2 regions of the Staphylococcus schleiferi genome follow, and region 1 is predicted to be linked to the other one. Evidence: a T-box and tRNA genes for the amino acid it is inferred to sense, from the RefSeq annotation. Region 1 holds a T-box; the other holds one or more tRNA genes.

Region 1 (13,762 bases):
GCATTATAAGTAAGACCGTAGTCTTCGCGGTTAAGTTCACCTTTTAAGGTGAACCCTGCATTTGTATCGCCACTTAGAGGGTTTTTACCTGAACCATTGACATAAAGCTCGAATTCCTCATCTTGAGTATGTCCTTTAAATGTCACTTCAACTTGTGCTTTGTAGTGATCTCCCGCTGGCTCAATCGCTTTCGTTGTAAATTTAATTTCTGGGTATTGTTTTGCATCAAAAAAGTCTTCACTTTGTAAATGGTCATCTCGATCTCTCACATACGTATCGATAGAGTTCACTTGAATTGTACCTTTAGCTTGTAAAGATGTCGGCTGATCTAAATCGCCTTCAATCTCAAATTGGTAGTCATGAAATTGACCTTTCAATGTATTCACCATCATATGTTGAATCGCAAAACCGACATGACTATGTGCTGGATCAACTTTAAAATGTGCCATTAAAATACCTCCTTAAAAAATACGCATTTCTAGAGTATTTACCCTAAAGATGCGTATTCAATCATCTCACAATTATTTTGGTTCAATCACAGTTTGACCGCCCATAAATGGCACTAACGCTTCTGGTACAGTAATCGTACCGTCTTCATTTTGATAGTTTTCAACAATAGCCGCAAATGTACGACCTACCGCTAAACCAGAACCATTCAATGTATGAACATATTCAGGTTTCGCATCTTTATCACGTTTAAAACGGATGTTAGCACGACGCGCTTGGAAGTCTGTACAGTTTGAACAAGAGCTAATTTCTTTATAGTCATTGTAACTTGGTAACCAAACTTCTAAATCATATGTTTTACTTGCACCAAATCCGATATCTCCCGTACACAAGATGACACGGCGATAAGGTAATTGAAGTGCTTCTAGAATCGCTTCAGCATTAGTCGTCATTTCTTCTAAAGCATTCCATGAGTCTTCTGGCTTCTCAATTCTAACCATCTCTACTTTATTAAATTGATGTAAACGAATGAGTCCACGTGTATCACGGCCGGCAGAACCCGCTTCACTTCTAAAACATGCAGATTGACCTGTGAATTTTTCAGGTAAGACACCTGGCTGGATAATTTCATCTCTATAATAATTTGTCAATGGCACTTCTGCTGTTGGAATTGTATAGAGAGCTTCTTTTTCTACTTTAAATAAATCTTCTTCAAATTTTGGTAATTGTCCTGTGCCATACATTGCTTTAGCATTTACAAGTTGAGGTACCATCATTTCTGAATAACCATGTTGTGTCGTATGCATCGTAATCATAAAGTTCATTAAAGCACGTTCTAATTTCGCGCCATCATTTGTTAAGTATACAAAGCGTGCTCCTGATACGCGTGCTGCACGGTCAAAGTCAGCCATTTTTAAAGTTTCTACAAGATCCCAATGGGGTTTCGCTTCAAAATTAAATTCGCGTGGTGTGCCCCATTTTTTCAACTCAACATTTTCACTGTCATCTTTACCTTCAGGGACATCATCGTGAATAAGGTTAGGGATACGAGAAAGTTTGTCTTTTAATGTATCGTCAACTTCTTTAAGTTGTGCATCGATCGCTTTAATTTTCTCCCCTACTTCACGTTGTGCTTTGATCGCATCATCTGCATTTTCTTTGTTTCGTTTTTTTTCTGCGATTTGTTGTGATGCTTTATTACGCTCTGCTTTTAAATCTTCTGTTTGTTGAATCAAGTCACGACGTTGTTGATCTAAAGTCAAAACTTCTTCCACAACAGCAGGATCCATACCTCTTAAAGCAATTTTCTCTTTAACTTTTTCCTTCTCACTTCTAAATAATTTAATGTCTAACATATGCCAACTTCCTTTCACAAGTTTTTTAAAATTTAAGATGAGGAAACATCACGAAAATAAAAAACCACATCCCTCAACACAAGGGACGTGGTTTTGACGCGTTGCCACCCTATTTAACAGACATCTTCATATGTCTGCACTCTTACAAAAGTTAACGGTTTGACCCGAATTGTTTCTATACGTGGATAGATTTCATATAGTGCCGTACATTTGTTTTCACCAACCACAAACTCTCTAATTCCATTCCTATATTACTTATTCCACAAACAATGTACTCTATTAATTTACATTTAATATATCAAAGAAAAATTTGAATAGCAAGCTTATTTCTGATATGCCACATTTTGTAAATAATTTGCTACATTTTCAATATCTCGATGGAATTGACGATCTTCTTTGATTGAAGGGACGATTTTACGTAAATCCGTAAACTTTTCATAGGTTTTAGGCGATAATTGAGATACATTTTTCAACTCTACGGCTTGAAGCGCAATAATTGCCTCAATTGCGATAACACGACGTACATTTTCTAGAATTTGATAACCATGGCGTGAGGCGATCGTTCCCATTGATACATGGTCTTCTTGGTTAGCTGACGATGGGATAGAATCGACACTCGCTGGATGCGCTAATGTTTTATTCTCTGATACTAGGCTGGCTGCAGCATATTGCATAATCATTGCACCACTTTGTAGACCTGGTTCAGGACTTAAGAAAGGAGGTAGCCCACCATTCAATTGTGGATTAACTAATCGTTCAAGACGTCTTTCAGACACATTACCGAGTTCACTTGTTCCAATTTTTAAAAAGTCGAGTGCAAATGCGACAGGTTGACCGTGAAAGTTACCACCAGAAATTACGAGGGTTTCATCATTTTCATCAAAGATAAGCGGATTATCATTTGCCGCATTCATTTCAAATTCTAATTTTTCACGTACATAATTGAAGACTTGAAAGCTGGCCCCATGAATTTGAGGAATACAACGTAATGTGTAAGGATCTTGGACACGAATTTCCCCTTGGCGTGTAGTCAATTGGGAACCTTCCAGCCAGTCTAACATCCGTCCTGCTACCGCGACTTGTTCCTCGAAATTACGCACTCTATGCACCGCTTCATGATATGCATCTGTTATACCATTCAAAGCTTGATGTGTTAAAGCAGCTACCCATTCTGCTTGATATGCAAGACTCTCTGTCTCAATAAATGTAATCACACCTTGTGCAGTCATGGCTTGTGTTCCATTTATCAATGCTAAGCCTTCTTTAGCTTGAAGTGCCAAAGGAGCACGGTCAAGGCGTTTTAAGACATTCGAGCTGTCTAAAATCTCACCTTGATATTCAACTTTGCCTTCCCCGATTAAAGATAAAGCGAGATGAGACAATGGTGCTAAATCACCCGATGCACCTAAAGAACCTTGTTGCGGAATCACTGGAATAATCCGATTATTAATAAAAAAGACAAGCTGATCAACAAGGTCGGTTGTGACACCAGAATGACCTTTCAATAAAGTATTAAGACGCAAGACCATCATTACTAAAGCGACGCGTTGTGCAAAAGGTTGACCGACCCCACAAGCATGTGAACGAATCAGGTTGACTTGTAATTCATTATACTTTTGTTGATCAATTAATACGTCACTGAATAACCCAAAGCCTGTCGTAATCCCATATACTGTTTCCTTATTTGCAATAATGCGCTCCACAATCGCACGACTTCTTTTGACACGCGCATGTGCCTCTTCACTAATTTCAATTTGATCTCCAGTAGCTAGAAATTGGCGAATCGCTTCAATTGTGAGTTGATCCCCATTTAGACGTAAAGTCATCATTATCCACCCCTATCATATATTAGCTTTTGATGCGCATCGGACATCTTTTAGCTCGTCTACTCAATTTTGATGCTGTCCCATCCCCATCACACTTAATAATCAGTATAGGATTCTTAAATCGCTTAAACAATAGTTTTCATAATATTCGTAACATGGTATTAAATTAATCTTTTAACGTGTTAAACAAATGAGAAGAAGCTTAATCATCCATTTTAGTACAAGGATGAACTGGAGACGAGATTCATTTGAGGATAGCGATATATCAATTCTATTCCGCATTTTGAGCTCAAAATGATAAAAATATCTAAAGGCTAACCGCATGACATCAGCCTTTCCTATTATCGGTAAGCATGACCGCATTCTAGAAGCTTTGAATTGGTATTGACGAAAGTACAAACCAGGTATAATATATCTTGTTGTAATAATGGAAATTCCAGATAGGAGGGTCACAAACGTGAAAACATTGTCAGCTGTCAGCATACCTAAACGTAAGCGTGATACGCATAAAGGAGATTACGGTCGTATACTTTTAATTGGTGGCAATGCCAATCTTGGTGGTGCGATTATGATTGCAGCACGTGCGTGTGTTTACAGTGGTGGTGGATTAATTACAGTCGCAACACATCCAACAAATCATGTTGCACTTCATTCTCGCTGTCCAGAGGCTATGGTCATTGATATTAATGATACGAAAAAACTGACAAAGATGATTGAAGTTTCAGATTGTATTTTAATTGGTCCAGGTTTGGGTCTTGATTTTAAAGGCAATAATGCTATGACATTTCTTTTACAAAATATTCAACCCCACCATACGCTCATTGTGGATGGCGATGCGATATCAATTGTAAGTAAATTAAAACCTGAAATTCCAGCTTGCAATGTCATCTACACACCACATCAGAAAGAGTGGGAGCGTTTGAGTGGCATTCCAATAGAAGAACAAACTTATGAACGAAACCGAGAAGCCGTCGATCGTCTTGGGGGCACAGTTGTCCTAAAGAAACATGGAACAGAAATTTTCTTTAAAGACGAAGAATATCAATTACAAATTGGCAACCCTGCGATGGCGACAGGCGGAATGGGGGATACCCTTGCTGGAATGATAACAAGCTTTGTAGGTCAATTTGACAATCTTGTTGATGCAATTACCAGTGCCACATACACACATAGTTATATAGGAGAAAAACTTTCTCAGGAGATGTATGTTGTACCCCCTTCAAGAATGATTGACGAAATTCCATACGCAATGAAACAATTGGAAGATTAAAATATCATTCTTCGTTAATGCATGAAGTGGTCGAAATCCTTTGATGCTGTTTTCATGACTCTGTTCAATTAAAAAAGAAGCGGCGGTGATTCCCAATAGAATCATCGTCGCTTCTTAATTTATCTGATTTTATTCATCTTCATTTTCAATATCTTCATTAACGCGATCCATAAAATCTTGTCTTAACGTTTCTCGTTCTTCTGTGTCGTTGTAGCTCACTTCAGGCGCTTCTGTATGAATTGTAGCACCAGGTACATCGTCTTCAATAACAGTCTCTGTCTCTGATTCTAGTTCATCATTTTCCGCTTCAAGATTTTCTGGTTCTTTTTTCACTTTAGCCACTGTAGATACAAACTGTTCATCATCTAGGCGAATTAAACGTACACCTTGAGCCATACGTCCATTCACTGAAATATCGCTCACTTCCATACGAATAATCACACCTTGGTTTGTAACAACCATTAAATCTTCATCACCTTCAACAGTTGCAATACATACGAGTTGACCGTTTCGCTCTGTCAATTTGGCAGTTTTAACACCCATACCACCACGGTTAGACAAACGGTACTCTTCAATAGAGGTACGCTTACCGTAACCTTTTTCAGTGACTACTAAAATCTCATCATTACTTTCTTCATTCGTAACGCCTAAGCCAATAACCTCGTCACCATCGCGAAGCTTAATCCCTTTGACACCCGCTGCGATACGACTCATGGAACGAACATCTGTCTCTTTAAAACGGATAAGAGAGGCATCTGCTGTACCAATCAGAATATGTTTTTCGCCATCAGTTAAACGTACAGCTACTAACTCATCATCATCTCTAAATTTAATCGCAATCTTACCATTACGATTGATACGGTTAAAGTTACTCAATGCAGAACGTTTAATTAAACCTTTTTTCGTTACAAATACAAGGAAGTCTTCTTCAGACTCTAAATCTTTAACAGCAATCATTGTGCTGATATTTTCGTCACTTTCAAGTTCTATCGCGTTAACAATAGGAATACCTTTAGACTGACGTGAGAGTTCTGGCACTTCATAACCTTTGAGTTTGTAGACCCGACCTTTATTCGTAAAGAACAAGATATGGTCGTGTGTACTCGTTGTAACCAACTGACTCACAAAATCATCTTCTAACGTATTCATACCTTGTACACCACGACCGCCACGATTTTGTGAGCGATATGTTGATGCTGGTAAACGTTTAATATAGTTATTATGACTCAGTGTAATAACGATTTGTTCTTCTGGAATAAGATCTTCATCTTCAAGTTGATCTATACCGCCAAGTTGAATTTCAGTACGTCTATCATCGCCATATTTTTCTTTGATTTCTGTAAGCTCTTCACGAACAAGTGCTAATAACTTCTCTTCATCTGCTAAGATTGCTTCTAATTCTTCAATATAGGCAAGAAGTTCGTTATATTCGTTTTCAATTTTATCTCGTTCTAAGCCTGTCAGACGTCTTAAACGCATATCAAGAATTGCTTGTGCCTGACGTTCAGAAAGTTCAAAACGTGATTGTAAGCTTTCCATTGCCACTTTATCTGTTTCAGATTCTCGAATAATTGTAATAATCTCATCGATATGGTCTAGTGCAATTCTTAAACCTTCTAGTATATGAGCACGGTCTTTTGCTTTACGTAAGTTATAAGCTGTGCGACGACGAACTACTTCTTTTTGGTGCTCTAAATAGTGATATAACGCTTGTTTCAAGTTAATTAATTTCGGTCTACCGTTAACGAGCGCAATCATATTAACACCAAATGAAGTTTGAAGGGGCGTTTGTTTATACAAGTTGTTCAATATTACACTTGCATTCGCATCTTTACGAATATCAATAACGATACGAACCCCTGTACGTAAACTCGTTTCATCACGTAAATCTGTGATGCCTTCAATTTTTTTATCGCGTACTAATTCAGCAATTTTTTCAATCATGCGTGCTTTATTGACTTGGAATGGAATTTCCGTCACAACAATACGTTCACGGCCTCCACCACGTGATTCAATTTCAGCTTTTGCTCTCATAATAATAGAGCCACGGCCTGTTTCATATGCACGTCGAATACCACTTTTACCTAGAATTAAGCCTGCCGTTGGAAAGTCTGGGCCTTGAATATTTTCCATTAATTCATTAATGGTAATTTCTGGATTATGACTTAAACTTAGGACACCATCAATGACTTCGCGCATATTATGTGGTGGGATATTCGTTGCCATACCTACCGCAATCCCTGAAGCTCCGTTAACCAATAAATTTGGGAAACGTGAAGGTAATACACTTGGTTCCCGTTCATTTCCATCATAGTTATCAATAAAATCAATCGTATCTTTATTAATATCACGCAACAGTTCTAAGGCAAGTTTTGTCATACGCGCTTCAGTGTAACGCATTGCTGCTGCGCCGTCACCATCCATAGAACCAAAGTTACCTTGTCCATCTACAAGTGGATAACGATAGCTGAAATCCTGTGCCATACGGACCATTGCTTCATAAATAGAAGAGTCCCCATGTGGATGATATTTACCCATTACATCCCCTACGATACGGGCAGATTTTTTATACGGTTTGTCTGGCGTCATACCTTGCTCATTGAGGCCGTATAAAATACGACGATGTACAGGTTTTAAACCATCTCTGACATCTGGCAAAGCACGAGACACAATAACACTCATGGCATAATCCAAAAACGATTCTCGCATCTCTTTGCTGATATTACGTTCATTAATTCTTGATTCAGGTGTTTCAGCCATCAAGATATCCTCCTTCTCATTTTCCAATTCTCATTCTAGAAATCTAGGTTGGCATATACGGCATTATCTTCAATGAACTGACGACGATTTTCGACGACATCGCCCATCAACATTTCAAATGTCTGATCCGCTTCGATTGCATCATCTAAAGTCACTTGAAGCATTGCACGGTTTTCAGGATTCATTGTTGTTTCCCATAATTGGTCTGCGTTCATTTCCCCTAAACCTTTATAACGTGCAATTGACCATTTTGGCGTTGGATTAAGTCTTTCTTTTAATTTATCCAATTCGCGGTCATTAAAGACATAATATTTTTGTTTCCCTTGTGTTAACTTGTACAATGGCGGTTGTGCGATATAAACATAACCAGCTTCAATAAGTGGGCGCATAAAACGATAAAAGAACGTCAATAAAAGCGTCCGAATATGCGCACCATCGACATCCGCATCAGTCATAATGACAATCTTGTGGTAACGGGCTTTTGAGATATCGAACTCTCCGCCGATACCTGTTCCAAATGCAGTGACCATTTGACGAATTTCGTTGTTATTCAAAATCTTATCTAAACGTGCTTTTTCAACGTTTAAAATTTTCCCTCTTAAAGGCAATATTGCTTGCGTACGTGAGTCTCGACCTGATTTTGTAGACCCCCCGGCAGAGTCACCCTCTACTAAGAAAATCTCACTTTCAGATGGATCTTTACTTGAGCAGTCTGCTAACTTACCTGGTAAGCTTGAAATATCAAGTGCAGACTTACGACGTGTGACTTCACGCGCTTTTTTCGCAGCGATACGTGCGCGAGAAGCCATAATACCTTTTTCGATAATAATTCGTCCAATTTGTGGATGCTCATATAAGAAACGTTCAAAAAGCTCCGAGAATACGCGGTCAACAATTTGACGAACCTCAGAGTTGCCTAATTTTGTTTTTGTTTGTCCTTCAAACTGAGGATCTCCATGCTTGATGGAAACGATAGCAGTTAAACCTTCTCTCGTATCTTCACCTGACAAGCGTTCTTTCTCATCTTTGATTAACTTATTTTGAGATCCATAATTATTTAATACTCTCGTTAACGCACGTTTAAAGCCATCTTCATGCGTCCCACCTTCATATGTGTGGATATTATTCGCGTAAGTCAGTAAATTTGTCGCAAAACCACTGTTATATTGAATAGCGATTTCGACTTCAATGTCATCGCGTGTCTCATGAACATAAATAGGTTCTTCATGTAATGGCTCTTTATTCTCGTTTATAAGCTCGACATACGACTTTATTCCACCTTCATAGTGGTAACTATCCTCACGAATTTCTTCTTCGTCACGCTCGTCTCTGAGCGTAATACGGATACCTTTATTTAAAAAGGCTAATTCACGAATACGTTTTTGCAAAGTTTCATAGTTATACACTGTCGTTTCTTGGAATATCGTGCCATCTGCCTTAAAACGAATCACTGTCCCTGTTTGGTCTGTATCACCAATTTGTTTCAAATCAAATGCAGGTACACCCATGTGGTAGGCTTGATGATGAATACGTCCATTTCTATGAACGTAAACTTCTAACGTCTCACTCAATGCATTTACAACAGATGAACCTACACCGTGTAAACCACCTGAAACTTTATAGCCACCGCCGCCAAATTTCCCACCAGCGTGTAATACAGTTAAAATAACTTCTACAGCAGGACGTCCCATTTTTTCTTGAATATCGACAGGAATACCGCGTCCATTATCTGTAACTTTAATCCAATTGTCTTTTTCGATGATCACTTCAATATCATCTGCATATCCTGCAAGTGCTTCATCAATACTGTTATCGACAATTTCCCAAACAAGATGATGTAGACCACGTTCTGAAGTAGAACCAATATACATACCTGGTCGCTTACGTACCGCTTCAAGTCCTTCTAAAACTTGAATCTGACTCGCACCATAATTTTCCGAGTTGTTCACATCAGCCAATGCTTCCCACCTTCACTTTCTTCCTACTGCTTAATATTTCCTTGTGCAATTTGATATATCTTCGCGTTTTTCATTATTTCATGATCAATACCATCTACCGAAGTGGTTGTCACAAATGTTTGAACTTTATGCTGAATTGTACTTAAAAGATGCGTTTGACGTGCATCATCTAGTTCACTTAAAACGTCATCAAGTAATAAAATGGGGTATTCCCCCACTTCTTGATTCATTAATTCAATTTCTGCTAACTTAATCGAAAGCGCTGTTGTCCGTTGCTGACCTTGAGAGCCATAAACTTGTGCGTCCATGCCATTCACTTGAAAAGCTAAATCGTCACGGTGTGGTCCATTTAAACTCACACCGCGCTCGATTTCACGATTCTGGTGACTTTGAAGGTCTTCGAGTACTTTTTGAATTAAGACTGCCTCTGCTTGCGAGGTGTCTTCAATTTTGATACTAGGTAAATATTTTAATGTCAAAGCTTCGCGACCATTCGTAATACCTGAATGAATGGGCTCTGCTAAAGTTTCTAGTTCTGCAATAAATTGTGCTCTGCGTTGTGTCACTTTCACTGCATATTCAGCAAATTGCTGATTCAGTACTTCTAACATCGTTGTATCTTTTGTCTGTTTCAATTGCAGCTGCTTTAAATAGTGATTGCGTTGTTTCAAAATACGTTGATATTGCGATAAATCATTTAAATATAAATTTGAAATTTGCCCAAGTTCCATATCGATAAAACGTCTTCTCACTTGTGGTGCGCCTTTGACAATATTTAAGTCTTCAGGCGCAAAAAGGACCACATTCAAATGGCCTATATACTGCGTCAAACGACTTTGCTCTAAATGATTTACTTTTACCTTTTTACCTTTTTTCGTGATAAACATTGTGAGCGGCATCGTACCATGGCGAAAACTGAGCTCACCCTCTATTTTAGCATACTCAGTATTAAAACGAATTAATTCCCTATCATTCGTCGTACGATGACTCTTCGCTAAGGCTAAGGTGTAAATAGATTCCAATAGATTGGTTTTTCCTTGTGCATTTTCACCAATTAAAATATTGACTTCAGGATGACATTGAAGCAATATCTCTTCGTAATTTCGATAGTTTTCTAATTGGAGTGTTTTAAGTTTCATTGCTCACCGAATTTGATGATATATGAACCTACTTCAGGAATTTCTATACGGTCCCCGTCATGTAACTTTTTGCCACGACGCGATTCATGCTCGCCATTCAAGAAAACATCATATTCACTTAAAAACCACTTCGCTTGTCCTCCTGATTCAATGATGCCTTCATAGTTTAAAAATTGTCCTAAAGTGAGTTCACCATCAACAATTACTTCCTCAGCCAATTTAATCACTCCATTCATATTTGCTCACCTATATATTATACCGTTTTATCGCAAAAATTTCATGTACAGAAGGCAATTTTCGAGTAAAAGTTTCATGTGGAACAAATGATGAATGACCCATCATGTGTTAGGACTTTTGATCCTTAATCACTTGATCAATTTTAGATTTAATCGTGTCAAAATCCGTAGTATCTTCTATCGGTTCACCGTTGATATATAACGATGGCACTTGTGGCACTTTATACTTTTTAGCTAAGTTATTATCGTTTTGCGCTTTTTTAGCGATTTCTCCATTTTTGTCTCGATAAGCCGAAGTAATCTTTTCTAATTGTTTAGGTGACAAGTCTAATTTTTTTAGCTGTTGTTGAATAAAATTATCTGTTAACCAATGTTTTGTAGTCACGTCATCTTTATTCGATGGTTGACCTTGATATAAAAGTTTGTGAAACGCCCAATATTGGTTCGGCGCAATCTGATTTACTGCTAATGCAGCTTTTGCACTTAATTCAGACTCTTCTCCATGTATTAAAACGTTAACGTAGCGAAATTGTACTTTTTGCGTATCAATAAATTCTTTTTGTAGTTGTGGCTTAATGTTACGTTCAAATGCACCACAATAAGGGCATTTAAAATCACCATATTCCACAATTACAATTTTATTCTCTTTTGCGCCTTGATGTGGTTTTGATTGGGTATCTGTCACCATTTCTTTTTCATTTTGACGCGCTGCATTAGGGTCTGAATTATGTGTACTCATTCTAATAATGATTGCTATTACAATTGCGAGTACCACTATAATTGTTAAAATTAAAGGCCATTTACTTTTCATATTCCAATCCTCCATCACATTATCTTTTAATTATACTAAAATCAGGCTGCTTTGAATATTACACGCGCGAACGATTCAAATGACTTTATTTTTTTACTAACTTTACGTATGGAAACTGAGCTATTAAGTCACACAAAAAACGCAGTTGGTTAAGTCCAACTGCGTTTTGTATCATAGGCTTTTTAAATTATTTAGTAAGTACGTATCGGTAAAATTAATTGTGTAACGGTGTCATCATCTTTTGGTTTTAAAATAAATGGTTTCATCGTACCGAAAAATTCGACTTCAACTTCGTCATTATCGATCGCTTTTAAAGCATCCATCATGTATTTAGAGTTAAAAGATATTTTTAAGTTGCCACCTTCAACCTCGTTTGCAGTAACTTCTTCCTTCACTGTCCCAATTTCAGGTGATGTAGATGAAAGTTCCACTTGCTCATCGCCTGCACTTAATTTAATGACATTGTTACCACCTTCTCTTGCTAAAAGAGAAGCACGATCAATGGCATGATAAAAATCAGAATTATCTAATGCTAATTTGATCTCATAGTTTTCTGGGAATAAGCGTGATGTATCAGGATAGTGTCCCTCTAGTAAGCGTGAAATAAAGTTTACATTACCAACACGGAATAATACTTGGTTTGATGCAAAGAAAATATCAATATGCTCTTCGCTTTCTGTCATAATTTTATTTAATTCTGCTAAAGCTTTACCTGGAATAATGACATTTTTATCACCAATTTCTTCGTCTTCAAGTTTCAACTTTCTTACAGCCAAGCGGTGTGAATCAGTCGCTGTGCATATTAATTCATTTTCTTGTATAAGCCAGTTTACACCTGTAAGAACTGGACGTGTTTCTGAGGTGGACACTGCGAAATTAGTTTGTGCAATCACGTTTTTCAATACTTTGACTGGTAATTGCAATGCATCTTCACTAGATACTTGTGGTAACAATGGATATTGATCAGGGTCTAAACCACTTAAATTGAACTCAGAATGACCTGATGTAATCAATGTTTGAAATTGTTCGTTTGTAGAAAGCTTAACTTCTCGACCTGGTAATTTCTTAATAATGTCAACGAAGAAACGCCCTGGCAATACGACAGAACCTGGCTCTGTCACATTAACAATTTCTTCTCCATCAACTTGATTCGGGATTGTAATTTCAATTGATATCTCTGAATCTGATCCAGTTAAGACAATGCCTTCGTTTTTGGCATCAATTTTAATACCTGTCAATATTGGTAATGTCGTTCTTGGTGAAATGGCTTTTAATGTATCGTTTAATTGAGTGATAAAATAATCTCTTTGGATAGAAAACTCCATCATTCTATAAACTCCTTTCAGTCGTTTATAATAGTTATAGTTATTATTTAAAGTCGTAATCATAGTCATAGGGGCTGTGGATTAGTGGATAACTCATAAAATTGATTGATATCAAAGGTTATTCACATGTGGATAAGTTGTGTATGATGTGTACAACTTTTGCCCACTATCCACAAATCAACTTCTGATCTCTTTTTCAATACCTTCTATTTCTTGTCGTAATGTAGGGTCATTTTCGATATCTTTTTTTATTTTATCATGCGCATGAATGACTGTCGTATGATCGCGTCCTCCAAATTCCTCTCCAATTTTTGGTAGAGAAAAAACAGTTAGCTCTCGCGATAAGTACATCGCGATTTGTCTTGGATAGGCAATCGATTTTGTACGTTTCTTTGCTGCAAAGTCTTCAATACGTACGCCGTAATACTCACCAACAACTTTTTGAATATCTTGAATCGTAATTTTTTTAGATTTTGTAACTTGAATAATATCCTTTAAAGCATCAGAGGTTAATTCGGTCGTAATCGGTTTACCTTGTAATTTTGAATATGCGAGTACACGCGTTAAAGCACCTTCAAGTTCACGAATATTCGTTTGAATTTGATTTGCGATATAAGTTAAAGATTCGATAGGAA
Region 2 (16,732 bases), 130 kb from region 1:
ACACGTGCTGATGTGGAAAAAGCACTTGGAAAAGACTTGAAAAAATATTATGCGAAAAAAGGCATCACATATTACGAAAAAAATGATGTCATTATCGGCATTGATGACCATAATAAATTAGTTAATCTGACATTACTTGTCGATAAAGTAGAGCATAGTGACAAAGCGATTCGCGATCATGTAAAATCTGGAGAAATTTTTGATGCTAAAACAACACAAGTTGCGTTTTACCCAGGTAATTCTATCGTGATTAAAGCAAAAGGTAGTATGGCCTAATTATTGATAATAATGTTATAAAAAGCATGGGTGTGAGCCAAAAATCAGTTTGATTTCATAGTCTCATACCCATGTTTTTATGTTAAAAAATAATGCACATGTTCGTAAATTAGATGAAAGTTTAAAATGACTGACGATGGATATAGTCGGCAAGATGTTGTGCTGTTGCGGAATGCGTCGTTTCAATTAATCGTTGAGGCGGGCCACTAAATAAAATCTGACCGCCTCGTGTACCAGCGCCCGGGCCAATATCAATTAACCAATCTGCTTGGGTCATCATTGTTAAATTATGTTCGATTAAAATCACAGTGTTTCCATCTTGAACAAGTTGTTCAAATCGTTGTTGTAAAATAGGAATATCATCTTCATGTAAGCCTGTTGTGGGCTCGTCAAAAATAAAAATTTTTCCTGAAACATGATCGGTCATATAGCGACTCAGTTTTAATCGCTGGATTTCACCGCCAGATAATGTATCTAATGATTGTCCTAAAGTCATATAGCTTAGACCTGTTTTTTGGAGTGCAATCAAAGATTTTGAAATGGTCGTCTCATCTTTGAAAAGTGAGATGGCTTCTTCGACAGTGAGTGCTAATACATCTGCAATAGAATACCCTTCGACTTTTGCTTCTAATACCTCTGGACGGTAGCGCGTACCGTGACATACTTCACAAGTTTGAGAAAATGATGGCATAAAGGCAAGTTCTGTTTTGATTACTCCTTTACCGTTGCAATTTGGACAAGCGCCATCAGAATTGTAACTAAACATCGCCTTTTTCAAACCTGTGTTTTGACTAAAAAAGGCACGAACTTCATCAAATACGCCCATATACGTCAATAAATTGGAGCGGCTAGATGCGTGAATACCTTTTTGATTGATAAAAATTGCATTCGGGTTTTGTGCAAAGCCGCTTTTAATTAAAGAGCTTTTTCCTGAACCTGCTACACCGGTAATAACAGTCTGTGCATTTTGAGGAATAGAGACAGACACATCTTGTAAATTATTATGACTGATATGATTGAGATGAAACCAATCTTGGTAGTGAGCGACTGCTGGCTTAAGTTGATGTGTGCGCATCAATGCACGTCCTGTATCTGTGTTTGATTTTTTGAGTTGTTCATAAGTCCCTTCAAAAGTAACTTGTCCACCATTTTTTCCTGCCCCTGGACCGATATCGATAATATGGTCCGCAATTTTAATGACATCAGGATCGTGTTCGACAATAATCACTGTATTGCCTTTGTCACGTATATTCAGCATGATTTCATTGATTTTTTCAATATCTGCAGGATGTAACCCGACACTCGGCTCATCAATAATATAAACTAAATCTGTCAACGGTGTATTCAGGTGGCGAATCAGTTTAATACGTTGTGATTCTCCACCAGATAATGTAGGCGTTTCACGATTTAATGTTAAATAATTGAGGCCGATGTCATGTAAGGCCTGAAGCTGATTTTTTAATGGTGCAATAATGTAGGCGGCTTTGTCACTTTGAAGTTGCTCTAAAAAAAGGAGCGCTTCATCTATCGTTAATGCAGTAAAATCTGCAATACTTAAGCCGTTGATTTTACAGCTGAGCACTTTTGGATTGAGGCGTTGGCCTTGACAATCAGGACATGTATGTTGATGAACGACGCGCTGAACATCTTTTAGAAAGCGTTTTTTCTCAAAGTTATCATTGATTAAAAATGAACGACGAAAACGATGAATTAATCCTTCAAATTTTGCAGTTTTAGGCCATTCTGGAGGAGGATTTTTCAAACGTGTCGGTTCTGTATAAAGAAATGTATCAAGTTCTTCGCCTGTATAATCTTTTAACTTTTTATCATTATCAAACAATCCAGAATAGCGATAACGCTTTCCCCGCCAACTGTCTGGCTTGAAAGAAGGAAAACGTATTGCACCTTCATTTAAAGAACGATTGAAATCAATCAATTCGTTTAAATCAATATCTTCAACATAGCCAAGTCCTTGACATGTTTCGCACATTCCGTTTGGATGATTGAAAGAAAAAATATCAGAATATCCAACAAAAGGTTCGCCGATACGGGACCATAATAAGCGTACAGAAGCATAAATATCTGATATTGTGCCCACTGTGGAGCGAGAATTACCGCCAAGCCTTTTCTGATTAATGACCATTGCGACGGGTAAGTTTTCAATTTGATCGACGGCTGGTTTTTCATATTGTGTGAGTTGATGTTGGATATAACTTGAATAGGTTTCGTTTAATAAGCGTTCGGATTCTGCTGCTATTGTATTAAAAACTAGTGACGATTTACCAGAACCAGATCTTCCTGTGACAACCGTCAGCTGATGTTTAGGAATATTGACGTGAATATTTTTTAAGTTGTTTTGTCGTGCACCGTGGATATGAATCGTTGTCATTATTTTTCACCTCGTCATAAGTTTTACCCGAAACGCGCTTTGATTAATAATTGAGCGGTTAAAAGGCGAGAACCTGGGCATAAGTAGTGTTCTAAACGCGCTTTTTAGAGGGAGAAGGTTTAACGCAATATATACTCAAACAAGAAAAGGCGAGACCGGGAATGATGTCCCAGCCTCGCACCTGTTGCTTTACGCTTTTGAAATTGTATAAGGATCATTTAGTGGTGATATTGTTTCACTAGCCATGCAGTAATAATAGAAGTAATTGGAATACAAATGGCAATGGCAATACCACCTAATACGATAGTCACTAGTTCTTGTGCAAATAATTTCGCATTAATCAGGTGACCGAAACTATAGTGCAAATTGAAAAACCAAAAGACGATCGTCATTGAGCCACCAAGCAATGCGAGATAAATCGTATTCGCTGAAGTGGCTAATATTTCGCGCCCTACACGCATACCTGATTGGAAGAGTTCGCGCTTTGTTAATGAAGGATTCGCTTCGTGTAACTCAAAAACAGGCGAGCTGATGGTAATGGCTAAGTCAATCACTGCAGCAATGACGGCGAGAATGACTGTAAAAATCATAAACTGCTCCATATCAATCCCAATATTCAATGAAAAGACATAGGTTTCATCTTGTTCTTCTTGCGTAAAACCTTGTAAATGGCCCCAGTGAACAGAGAGATAAATCGCTGCAATCATTAATAACGTTGTCACGATACTAGAAATGAACGCTGCCAGTGTCTTTATATTGAACTTGTTAAGTAGAAAAAGATTAATGACAGCGATGATGATACAAAAGACAAACGTGACTAAATAAATGGGCGCGCGAAATACGATAAATAATATCGCAATGAAAAGTACAATAAAATTTAAAAACAGTGTTAAAAACGATACAAAGCCACTGCGGCCTCCAAAAACGAGCATCAGTATGAGTAAAAATAAACTTAATATCACAATTGCGTTCATTGATGCTTGCCTCCTAACCATTTCAACCATACTTGCATGAGTAAGATTGTTAATGGAATCGTTAAGACGATACCTATACCGCCTGTAATAGCCCGTGAAACTTCTAAAGACCAGTTCATAGAAATACTATAGGTCAGGGTATTCCCATTTTTTAAATAAAGTAAGAGCATTGGGAGGCTACCTGCAAGATAAGAAAATAATAAAATATTTGTCATTGTTCCCATAATATCTTGTCCGATATTACGGCCGGCCAAAACCCAACGCTCAGTTGAAATATGAGGTGCCCGTTGTAGCACTTCATACATACCACTAGATATTGTAATAGCCACGTCCATAACTGCACCCAAAGTCCCTACCATAACAGAGGTTAAAAAGACTGTTTTAGGTTGAATTGTCAAAAAGCTCATAGTTTCATATTTAATCCCTTGGCTATTTGTGAGTGAAATAACAGACCACGCGATAAATATACAAATAAAGGTGCCTAACAAGGTACTAAGAATGGTGACAATGGTACGCATAGACCAACCGATGACGAGCCAAAGCGTTAAGGTGGTTGCAATAACTACGGCTCCGGACATCAATAGGAACAAATTAAGATTCGTATTTGCGTGATACAAGCTAATAGCTAGTAAAATCGCAACAGAATTAATCAATAATGAAATAATCGATTGCAAGCCAATGCGGTGCCCCACAATGAGTAGTGCAATAAGAAAGAAGCTTACAATTGTGACAATCACAGTGTCACGTTTCTTTTCAATAATAAAGTTATCTTTACCTGCTTTATCTATATGGAGTAGTACTTTATCACCCACTTGGTAAGCTTGTGCTTCGGTTTGAGAAGCGTTATATAAGTGATCGACGTGTACAATTTGATCCTTTTTAGATGTATTTAAAACTTTAATTTTCAGGACATCATGATATTTAGTGTCTCGATTATGTTGATCATCAACAGATTTTTCGCTGTGATGTTGGTCGACATGAACGACTTCTCCAATCGGAATGCGATAAAAAGAGGTGTTCACTCGAGTGAAGAGAATTGCCAATAACGCGAGAATAATACAAATCGCGATAAAGTAATACCATAAATGACGTTTTTGTTTCATAATAAGTCTCCTTAGTGATAAATCGAACGTTGTTGTGTATGGGTCATTATAATTTTAATGACCTCATTTAATAATGGTTTTTGTAAATCTCGTCGATATACAAGGTGAAATGTTTTTTTTATATCTGTATGTGACAATGAAAATTTTTTCCACTGTTGATTTTGACTATATAAGTTGATGAAGGTAGGTGCAAGTACAAAGCCTTTTTGATTTTGTAAAATAAATCGCGCAAATTGCGGATTATTAATGATATGTACGGGTGTCTCAGCATGTGTTGTTAAATATAATTTTAAGTCAGTAGGCAAAGGCTCGTGTATGTACAAAGATTGTTTGAGTATATAGCTGAGCGGTGGATTAGGAACGTTCATGATTGGGGCGTGTGTGTCCCCATAAAGCACATAGGTCTCTTCAAAAAGGGGTAGGCTTTCTAGTGTATTATCATGAATGGTCGCTGTTGTTAGTGCTAAGTCGATATCTTGTGATTGCAAGGCAGGTAAAGTTGTTTCTTCATCTAATAAGGCAGGTACAAGCGATAAAGCTAATTCTGTTTCGATGGTTTGTAACACTTGCGGTAAAATTTGGCCAATTGAACCATTGACATAGCCAATTGTAAAAACGCTTTGCTTTTGTTGAACTTGTGTTTGAAATTGAGATAACGTGTGGTCCACTTGCTCAAGTATTGATTGCGCATGTTTTAATAATTGTTTCCCCTCAGTCGTTAAGAAAATGTTACGGCCACTGCGATAAAAAAGCGAAGTTCCTAACTCGACTTCCAAGTTGTGCATATGTCGGCTAATTGCCGATTGTGCAACATTGAGTTCGAGTGCCGCTTCTGAAATATGTTCGCGTTTAGCCACTTCTACAAAGTATTTCAACTGTTTAAGCTCCATAAATATTCCCCCTTCTTTTTATATTATCTCAAAATGAGATAGATTTCATCTCAAGTATATATTGATGTGATGAATAGGATTCCGCTATAGTTAGAATACTATTAAAGAGAGGTGTCAGAAATGTCTAATAATTCTAACTATACAAAAATTGGACTCTATGACAGTCGCGAAGAACACGATGCATGTGGTATCGGTTTTTATGCCAACATGAATAATGAACGTTCCCATGCTATTGTTGAAAAATCTTTAGAAATGTTGCGCCGCTTAGATCATCGTGGAGGAATTAGTGCAGATGGTATTACTGGGGATGGCGCGGGCATTATGACTGAGATTCCATATCAATATTTTAACCAAGTGACATCATTTTCACTTCCTGATGAAGGGGCCTATGCTGTTGGAATGATGTTTGCGCGAGACTTGATTTCTGACACTCCACACGCGTCAGCATTTGCATCCATATTTGAAAGTGAAGGGTTGCAAGTGTTGGGTTATCGTGAAGTGCCCGTTGATATAACGTGCCTAGCTACACGTGTAGCGGATACGATGCCAGCCATTCAGCAAATCTTTGTCTCAAACCAGAAGGCTCAAAATTTCGACCGGGCCTTATATCTTTCTCGCAAACAGATTGAAAAGTATAGTCACGAACAGGGCTTGGACCTTTATTTTACAAGCTTATCCCGTCGAACAATCGTTTATAAGGGATGGTTACGTTCAGATCAAATTAAACGTCTTTATATCGATTTACAACAACAGAACTATGTATCGAAGTTCGGTTCAGTACATTCTCGTTTCAGTACGAATACTTTTCCAAGTTGGGAACGCGCCCATCCGAATCGCTTGCTTATGCATAATGGTGAAATCAATACAATTAGAGGAAATGTGAACTGGATGCGTGCACGTCAACGTCGTTTAATCGAGACTGTTTTTGGTGAAGAACACGAGAAAGTGGAAGAGATACTTGATGAAACAGGAAGCGACTCGGCAATTGTCGATAATGCGCTTGAATTTTTAAGTTTAGCGATGCCGCCGGAGCAAGCAGCCATGCTACTCATTCCGGAACCTTGGCTATATAACAAAAGCAATGATCCGAAAGTTCGCGCCTTTTATGAATTTTATAGCTATTTAATGGAACCTTGGGATGGTCCAACTATGATTTCGTTTTGCGATGGCGACAAATTAGGGGCACTTACAGATAGAAATGGTTTGCGACCGGGTCGTTACACGATTACAAAGCAGAACGAAATTGTATTTTCTTCGGAAGTCGGTGTCGTTGATGTAGATGAAGCAGACGTAGCATTTAAAGGACAGTTGAACCCAGGAAAATTGCTTTTAGTCGATTTTAATCAACATAAAGTGATTGAAAACCATGAACTGAAAACAACAATCGCACAACAATATCCGTATCAAGAATGGCTTGAAACAAACCAACTTAACCTTAATTTGGAAACAATTCCTTATCAAGGCGATAAATTGTCAACAGACGAAGCTTTCGCGATGCAAAAACGATACGGCTATACAAAAGAAGAGTTAGATAAATATTTAACGGAATTAGTGTCAGGCGGTAAAGATCCCATTGGTGCGATGGGTTACGATGCCCCTTTAGCCGTGTTAAATCATCGACCGGAGTCACTATTCAATTACTTCAAACAATTATTTGCACAAGTGACGAATCCGCCTATAGACGCTTATAGAGAAAAAATTGTTACAAGTGAGCTCAGTTATTTAGGCGGAGAAGGGAACTTGTTGAATCCTAGTCCAGAGGCGTTACAACGCGTTCAGTTAAAGCATCCTGTCCTCACACATGCACAATTGGATGAAGTTGCTAAAACACTAAAAACAGCCTATCTTTCAACCGGCTATACAGAGGATCTGGAAGTGGCATTAGAAGCGTTAGGAAATCGTGTGGTTCAAGAAGTAAGACGCGGGGCGACAGTCATTGTATTAGATGACAGTGATGTTCGTCAAAGTGATACTTTTGCTATGCCTGCCTTATTGGCTTTAAGTGCTATACATCAGCGCCTTATTCGTGAAAACTTACGAATGCAAACCAGCTTAGTGGTGAGTTCTGGGGAGACGCGTGAAGTACATCATCTCGCTTGTTTAGTTGGATACGGTGCAAATGCAGTAGTGCCTTATTTAGCACAACATACGATTGCTGATTTAACGACACAAGGACGTCTTGAGGGCACTGTTGCTGAAAATGTAGCACGTTATAATGCGATACTGTCTGAAGGTCTGATTAAAGTGATGGCTAAGATGGGAATCTCAACGGTACAAAGTTACCAAGGCGCTCAAATATTTGAGGCAGTAGGGTTATCTGAGAGACTGGTTGATCAATATTTTACAGGGACAACTTCGAAATTATCAGGTATTTCAATTGAAACTTTAGATGCAGAAAATAAAGCACGTCAAACGGTGGAAGGTCAAACGCTTGACCCAGGAAGCACTTTCCAATGGCGACAACAAGGACAACATCACACGTTTAATCCGACAACGATACGATTGTTACAACATGCTTGTCGCGAGAATGACTATGCACAGTTTAAAGCTTTTTCTAAAGTGGCGAACGAACAAACAAGTAGTCACATTCGTGATTTATTTACATTTAAAGCACAACAATCAATTGATATTGAAGAGGTTGAAGCGGTCGACGAAATCGTTAAACGCTTTAAAACAGGGGCAATGAGTTATGGTTCTATCTCTCAAGAAGCCCACCAAACACTTGCAGAAGCCATGAATCAGTTGGGCGGAAAAAGTAATAGTGGTGAAGGGGGAGAAGCACGCTCACGTTACGAAGAGAGAGAAGATGGTCGTGATTATAAAAGTGCGATTAAACAGGTTGCCTCAGGCCGTTTTGGGGTGACGAGCCATTACTTACAACATGCGAAAGAGATTCAAATTAAAGTTGCGCAAGGTGCTAAACCAGGGGAAGGGGGCCAGCTACCAGGCAGTAAAGTTTATCCGTGGATTGCAGAAGTTCGAGGTTCGACGCCGGGAATCGGTTTGATATCACCGCCCCCTCATCATGATATTTATTCTATAGAAGACCTTGCACAGTTAATTCATGACTTGAAAAATGTTAATCGTGAGGCGGATATTACCGTTAAATTGGTTTCTAAATCTGGTGTCGGAACAATTGCAGCCGGTGTGGCAAAAGCATTCGCTGATAAAATTGTCATCAGTGGTTTTGATGGCGGAACAGGTGCTTCGCCAAAAACGAGTATTCAACACGCGGGATTGCCGTGGGAACTAGGTCTTGCTGAAACACATCAAACCCTCATGTTGAATGATTTACGATCACGTGTCCGTTTAGAAACAGATGGAAAGTTATTAACAGGACGAGATGTTGCCTATGCTTGTATGCTTGGTGCTGAAGAGTTTGGATTTGCGACAGCGCCATTGGTCGTTCTAGGATGCATCATGATGCGTGTATGTCACAAAGATACTTGCCCAGTAGGTATTGCGACACAAAATGGTGATTTACGTAAGCTTTATACCGGTAAAGCGCAATATGTGGTTAATTATATGCGGTTTGTTGCCGAAGAATTAAGAGAAATCATGGCTGAACTAGGTATTCGAACAGTGGATGAACTTGTAGGACGTACAGACTTACTCAAACGTTCATCTGTCGCTTATCATCATCCTAAAGCAAGAGAGATGAAGTTAGAAACTTTACTTCATCAAAATGAAGGTACACGTACAAAAGTGATTGAACAACAGCATGGATTAGAACATGGTTTTGACTTGAACCAGTTGTTGCCAGCCGCAAAATCACATATTGAAGCAGGAACACACTTTGTAGGACAATTTGAAATTGTAAATGAACAACGGAATGTGGGCGTGATCACAGGTAGTGAAATTACGCGAAATTACGGTTTGAAAGGCTTACCAGAGGATACCATTGTTGCAAAAACAATAGGACACGGCGGTCAAAGTTTAGGGGCATGGATGCCGAAAGGTTTGACGCTTCAACATACTGGAGACGCAAATGACTATGTAGGTAAAGGGCTATCAGGTGGTAAGATTGTTATCAACGTGCCGAATGTTGCACGTGAAAATGAAATTATTGTAGGTAATGTTTGTTTTTATGGTGCAACGCAAGGAGAAGCTTATATTAATGGTCGTGCGGGCGAACGCTTTTGCATTCGTAATAGCGGTGTCCACGTTGTCGTCGAAGGTGTAGGAGATCATGGTCTTGAATATATGACAGGGGGCCGTGTAGTCATTTTAGGTGATGTAGGTAAAAACTTTGGTCAAGGTATGAGTGGTGGTGTGAGTTACATTTTCCCATCAGATGTTGCCACTTTCAAAACACAAAATCAACTGGATTCACTTGATTTTGATGAAGTTGTGGATGAGGAAGAGAAAGAAATGCTAAAAGCGATGATTCAACGTCACTTGAAATATACAGACAGTCAAAAAGCGGCTACCATTTTATCTGATTTTGATGTGAAATTAAAAGCATGTGTAAAAGTAATTCCTAAAGATTATAAGAAAATGGTGCAAAAAATCCATTATCATCAGCAACGGACGACTTCACAGGATGAAGCGCTATTAGCTGCTTTCAATGATAAAGGATCTATACAAGAAACTGCGCAAGAAGAACGTATTCCAGTGTACTAAAGGAGGCTAACTATGGGTGAATTTAAAGGTTTTATGAAATATCACAAACAAAAGCTCGCGGAAGTTCCTTTAACAACACGTATTGAAAACTATGAAGCCTATCAATCACGTTTTACAAAAGAAGAGGCCCAACAGCAAGGGGCGCGTTGTATGGATTGTGGTACGCCATTCTGTCAGGTCGGTGAACTCGTAGGGCGTGAAACGGTTGGGTGTCCACTCGGGAACTATGTACCTGAGTGGAATGATCTCACTTACCGCGGTGACTTTAAAAATGCCTATGCACGTTTATCAGAAACAAATAATTTTCCTGACTTTACAGGGTATGTTTGCCCGGCACCTTGTGAAGCTTCATGTGTAATGAAGATTAATCGCGAATCTGTCGCTATTAAAGGTATTGAAAGAACAATCATTGATGAAGCGTTTGAGCAAGGATGGGTCAAAGCACGTCAACCAGAACAACGACGAGATGAAAAAATTGCGATCATCGGAAGTGGCCCGGCTGGGTTAGCTGCCGCTGAAGAACTCAACACATTAGGGTATACCGTTGTCGTTTATGAAAAAAATGCAAGACCCGGTGGCTTGTTGACATATGGTATTCCTAATATGAAACTAGATAAAAAGGTTGTATTTCGACGTGTTCGTTTGTTAGAAGAAGCGGGTATCACATTCAAATGTAATGTGGAAGTTGGAAAAGACATTACTAAAAATGAGTTGGATCAACAATATGACGCTATTATTGTTTGTACAGGTGCTGAAAAAGCACGTGACTTACCACTTGAAGGACGTATGGGGCAAGGTATTCACTTCGCAATGGACTATTTAACTGAACAAACACAGCTTTTATTAGGTGAGTTGGATACACAAACGATTACAGCAAAAGGGAAAAAGGTAGTTGTCATCGGTGATGGAGACACAGGCGCCGATTGTGTTGCAACTGCATTGCGCGATGGCTGTGATTCTATTGTTCAATTTAACCGTAAAGCTCGAAAACCAGAGCGTTTTGAAATGAATTACAGTTGGCCATTAGCGCAACCTGTATTGAAAAAAGATTATGCACACCAAGAGTATGAAGCTAAATATGGTCAGGAACCCCGTGCATATGGTATTCAAACGATGCGCTTTGATTTGGATGGAAACGGAAATGTGCGTGGAATCTATGCCCAAGTTCAACAAGATAGAGCTGACGGTACAATCGTAGGTGACGACCGAGAAATTTTTATCCCTGCGGATCTCGTGTTACTTGCAATTGGTTTTGAAGGTGTAGAACCCCGACTTGCACATGCCTTAAATTTGAAAGTAGAACGACAAAAAATAGCGGCTGATACTAAGGATTATCAGACAAACCAAGCGAAATACTTTGCAGCTGGTGATGCACGAAGAGGTCAAAGTTTAGTCGTTTGGGCAATCAAAGAAGGGCGTGAAGTGGCCGCTTCAGTCCATCAATTTATTAATGAAAAAAGTTTTGTATCATTTTTGTAAAAATCTTGTTGACAATGTGAACGAGCTATAATAATATATTTATGTGCTCGTTACACGGAGGAATACCCAAGTCTGGCTGAAGGGATCGGTCTTGAAAACCGACAGGGGCTTAACGGCTCGCGGGGGTTCGAATCCCTCTTCCTCCGCCATTATAAGTAAAATCCAAGACTAATAGATATAAAAGCCAAACACTCAATGCGGTTGAATGTTTGGCTTTTTTGTATGTAAAAATGAGGCGTATAGAGTCTTTTAAAATCAGTTTAATTTTTTCGGCTGTACACTTTATATGGTGGTTATGTGTCTATAATAATTAAGTCGCAAACTTCCGATTGCTTCTTCGAGTCTCGCTTTCCCAGGCGCCTTACCTCAACTAATTTTGGCTTTTATTGTAGCTCATAAGAAGCCAAAATGGATTTTCGGTTTCGGCTCTATGCCTCGGGAGTCTCGACTCGGTACGCAATCTATTTAAGCAATTTCACTATTGAAAAGTGGCATTGTTTTTTTCTTTGGTCTTTTATACAGTCTAAAAATAATAAAAATGCGATTTTTGAAGTTATAAAAGTTGCGATAGCCATATGAAACTCTTTTAATCAGTTTAACTTTTTGATTAATTCCTTCAATCGCTTATTGAATTGAGGGGTTCCAATCGTATAAGCAATGATATCCTCATACTTTCTGTAGAAGCGTAACACTTTCCATCCATACATTTAAAACATTGTTTTAACAGATTTAAATACACTGCTATCTCTTGGAATCTTAAAAAAGTAATTCGCGATAAACGTTTTCCGTGTTTGTGTATTCGGTTTGGATTCGTATGATAACAGTGAGGACAAGTCATAGGCTTGTATGAAAGGGTACCAAAGATGACGTTAGATTTCTTACCTCTAATAACTACATCTTCTTCAACTTTAGTGATTTTAATATTATTATCTTTAATTTTTAGTAACTTTAATATATCATTACACATAGGCGCAATATGTCTCCTTTATTTTTAGTTTAGTCACTTAAAATTATAGAGGCATTTGCGCTATTTTTGTACAAAAAAGCAGGATGACTTATGTCATCCCACCATAAAAAATGAAGAACCATTTTTTTATAGCATCTTACCTCTAACTTAATAATGAGTAAAAGCACTAATAACGTTGATACATTATTGTCTTTTGAATATAAAAGATTTTGAGATAAAACGCCACTTACATATGTCTGTATTATGCTTGTCTTTGAATTAAATTATTTTCAATGCAAATACTACAGAGTCAGAAACCCTTCTATTGTTCAAAAGAATAAACCAAAGCAATGTGAATTCTTGATATTTAATGTAAGCCTTTACATAACTTGTATATACAAGTTATAATTGTCTATACAAGTTGAACGAATGGAAGTGGTAAAAATGGCGGTAAACAAAGTGGATATACAAAACATCGTTAGAGCAATAGGAGGGAAGGAGAACATAAAATCAGCAACACATTGTGTCACACGTTTACGTTTAATTTTGAAGGATTACGACTTAGTCGATAAAAGTAAATTAAGTCAAAACCCTTTAGTTAAAGGTCAATTCAAAGCAGATAATCAGTATCAAATTGTTATTGGACCTGGGACTGTAGATGAAGCCTATCGATTATTAATAGATGAAACGCAAGCAACAGCAATTTCAAAAGAAGAAGCAAAAGAACAAGCCATACAAAAGGGTAATCTATTTCAACGTTTGATTAAATTGCTTGCTGATATCTTCATACCTATTTTACCTGCTATTGTTACAGCTGGTTTGCTCTTAGGGGTAAACAACGTGCTTACTATGAAAGGATTAGGGGGCACACCTTCTGTGATTGAGCGCTTTCCTCTAATTGCTGATTTTGCGAATATCATAAATGTTATCGCGACCACTGCTTTTATATTTCTTCCTGCCCTTGTAGGGTGGAGTGCAATGCGAGTGTTTAGGGGAAGTCCTGTATTAGGCATTGTATTGGGACTAGTATTAATGCATCCACAACTACTTTCGCAATACGATATAGGCAAAGTCGATACAATACCAAAGTGGCATATCTTTGGGTTAGAAATTAAGCAGCTAAATTATCAGGGACAGGTTTTGCCTGTATTATTAGCGTCTTATGTGCTAGCTCGAATTGAAAAAGCACTCAATCGAATTGTTCATGACTCGATAAAATTATTAGTTGTAGGGCCTGTGGCTTTATTAGTAACCGGATTTTTAGCATTTTTGTTTATTGGTCCTATCGCATTATGGATTGGAACAGGAATTACAGAGGGAGTGCAATTTTTATTTGAAAATGCAGGATGGCTTGGCGGAGGTATTTACGGTTTGCTTTATGCACCTCTTGTCATTACAGGGTTGCACCATATGTTTTTAGCGGTTGATTTTCAATTAATGGGTAGTCAACTCGATGGAACTTATTTATGGCCTATCTTAGCTCTCTCCAATATTGCACAAGGTTCAGCAGCATTTGGCGCATGGTTTGTTTATAAAAGACGTAAATTAACTAAGGAACAAGGTTTAGCGTTTACTTCGGGAATATCGGGATTTTTAGGTGTCACTGAACCAGCTATGTTTGGTGTGAATTTACCACTTAAATATCCGTTCTTTGCAGCAATTTTGACGACGATGTTCACTGGAATGCTTGTTGGGGGCTCTGGTGTGCTGGGTAAAGTGGGAGTAGGTGGAGTTCCCGCAATTCTCTCAATAAAAGCTAGTTTCTGGGGTGTTTATAGCATTGCAACGTTGATTTCTATGATTTTACCCGCAACCCTTACTATTGTTTTCTCACATTTGAAAGCTTATAAGAAGAAAGATAAGGTAGGGGCTCATGAATCAAGCTGAATCTTCGATAATGGATAGAGGTGGAATAACTATGGCGCAACAAGATTGGAAAAAATCAGTTGTTTATCAAATTTATCCCAAGTCATTTAATGACACAACAGGAAATGGAATAGGGGATATTCAAGGTATCATTGAAAAGTTGGATTATTTGCAATTTCTCGGTGTTGATTATTTATGGATTACACCTATTTATGATTCTCCAATGAATGACAATGGCTATGATATTAGAGATTATTATCAAGTTAATGCACAATTTGGGTCGAAAAGTGATTTGAAAAAGTTGGTAGATGCAGCACACGATCGAGGCCTTAAAATCATGTTGGATATTGTTATTAACCATACTTCTACATCGCATAAATGGTTTAAAGCAGCTAAAGCTTCTAAAGGTAATTCTTATAGAGATTATTATTTCTTTCGTGAATCTCAGCAGGGACCACCTACAAATTGGGTGTCAAAATTTGGCGGAAATGCATGGGAATACGACCAAACTACCGATAGTTACTATTTACACTTGTTTGATGTGACACAGGCTGATCTCAATTGGGATAATCCTGATGTACGGCGTGAGCTTTATAAAATGATTAATTACTGGATTGATTTTGGTGTGGATGGTTTTCGTTTTGATGTTATCAATTTAATTTCAAAACATGCACTTCAAGATTCTGAAAAAACAGGAAAAGAATATTATACAGATGGACCTCATGTTCATGAATATATTCATGAAATGAATCGACAAACTTTCGGTAATAAGGAAATGATGACAGTTGGAGAAATGTCTTCAACAACAATAGAACATTGTATAAAATATACGCAACCAGAACGACAAGAATTAAATAGTGTATTTAATTTTCATCATTTAAAAGTGGATTATAAAGAAGGAGAAAAATGGACGAATCAAAAATTTGACTTGCAGCAATTAAAAAAGATTTTAATGGATTGGCAAACAGGTATTTATGAAGGTGGAGGATGGAATGCTATTTTTTGGTGTAATCATGATCAACCAAGAGTAGTATCGCGTTTTGGACAAGATAATAATGAAGAAATGCGACGACGTAGCGCGAAAACATTAGCAATTGTTTTACATCTCTTACAAGGCACACCTTATATTTATCAAGGTGAAGAAATTGGTATGACAGATCCCCATTTTCAATCTATAGATCAATATAGAGATGTAGAATCAATAAATGCCTATCAAGAAATGCGAGCAGCTGGATATTCAGAAAGAGAAATTTTAACTATCTTGGGTCAGAAATCTCGTGATAATTCACGAACACCTATGCAGTGGAATGCAGATGAAAATGCTGGTTTCACCACGGGCACACCTTGGATCGATCTTTCTTATAATTATAAAGAGATTAATGTTCAAGCAGCTCTTGAAGACACTTCTTCTATACTTTATACGTATAAGAAACTTATAGAATTACGTCATGATTGTGATATTGTGACGTATGGTAACGTTGTCCCTCGTTATATAGAGCATGAGCAACTCTTTGTATATGAACGTAATTATAAAGAAGAAAAGTGGCTTCTAGTGGCTAATATGACCTCGCAAAAAGCTTTGTTACCTGATGACTTGCAGTTGGATGGTTCAATAGTGATGCAAAATGGTATAATAGAAGAAAATATAGTCGCACCTTATTCAGTAATAGTAGTGGCAATCAGGTAGTGAGAGGCAAAAATGAAAAAGCAGAATAAATTTCAGTATATTTTTGAAGATATGAGAATGTCTATTTTAGAAGGCGTATTTAATTATGGAGATGCCCTTCCTTCTGAACATCAACTCGTTAAAAAGTATAAAGTGTCACGTGAAACAGTTCGAAAAAGCTTAAACATGTTAGCTTCGGATGGTATGATACAAAAAATAAGAGGTAAAGGGTCTGTGGTAATTTATCATGGTATGACAGAGTTCCCTTTCAATGATTTGAAGAGCTTTAAAGAGATTCAAAATGAGCTCGCATTGAAACACCAAACAGTTGTAGTTTTATTTGAAAAGATTACAGCTGGACAAGCACAAGATGCTAAAAAAGCTTTAGATCTGTCACAAGGAAGACAGTTATGGCACTTTATTAGATATCGGCAAATTGGGCAAGCAACTAAAATTATAGATGAAGATTATATTTTAGCAGATTTATTCCCTGATTTGTCAGAGGAGATTATTCAAGATT

What was found. The T-box of region 1 lies ahead of serS (serine--tRNA ligase). A T-box ahead of a tRNA ligase gene usually reads a tRNA of that ligase, here a tRNA-Ser.
Region 2: it encodes a tRNA-Ser, which carries the amino acid that the T-box ahead of serS (serine--tRNA ligase) is inferred to sense. The anticodon was not compared.

What each region holds. Positions count from the first base shown of each region.
Region 1 is NZ_CP094712.1:887-14,648, reverse strand. It holds gene MUA40_RS00055 (YceI family protein) at 1-449, opposite strand, end outside; gene serS (serine--tRNA ligase) at 522-1,802, opposite strand; T-box leader at 1,881-2,079, opposite strand; gene hutH (histidine ammonia-lyase) at 2,126-3,628, opposite strand; gene MUA40_RS00040 (NAD(P)H-hydrate dehydratase) at 4,056-4,898, shown strand; gene gyrA (DNA gyrase subunit A) at 5,028-7,658, opposite strand; gene gyrB (DNA topoisomerase (ATP-hydrolyzing) subunit B) at 7,694-9,616, opposite strand; gene recF (DNA replication/repair protein RecF) at 9,640-10,755, opposite strand; gene yaaA (S4 domain-containing protein YaaA) at 10,752-10,991, opposite strand; gene MUA40_RS00015 (DsbA family protein) at 11,101-11,802, opposite strand; gene dnaN (DNA polymerase III subunit beta) at 11,994-13,130, opposite strand; gene dnaA (chromosomal replication initiator protein DnaA) at 13,305-13,762, opposite strand, start outside.
Region 2 is NZ_CP094712.1:2,388,220-2,404,951, reverse strand. It holds gene isaB (immunodominant staphylococcal antigen IsaB family protein) at 1-276, shown strand, start outside; gene MUA40_RS11415 (ATP-binding cassette domain-containing protein) at 398-2,665, opposite strand; gene MUA40_RS11410 (YibE/F family protein) at 2,884-3,639, opposite strand; gene MUA40_RS11405 (YibE/F family protein) at 3,636-4,742, opposite strand; gene gltC (glutamate biosynthesis transcriptional regulator GltC) at 4,754-5,632, opposite strand; gene gltB (glutamate synthase large subunit) at 5,753-10,255, shown strand; gene MUA40_RS11390 (glutamate synthase subunit beta) at 10,268-11,734, shown strand; tRNA gene MUA40_RS11385 (tRNA-Ser) at 11,791-11,883, shown strand; partial or broken gene MUA40_RS11380 (transposase) at 12,200-12,355, opposite strand; gene MUA40_RS11375 (transposase family protein) at 12,351-12,701, opposite strand; gene treP (PTS system trehalose-specific EIIBC component) at 13,125-14,567, shown strand; gene MUA40_RS11365 (alpha,alpha-phosphotrehalase) at 14,599-16,233, shown strand; gene treR (trehalose operon repressor) at 16,246-16,732, shown strand, end outside.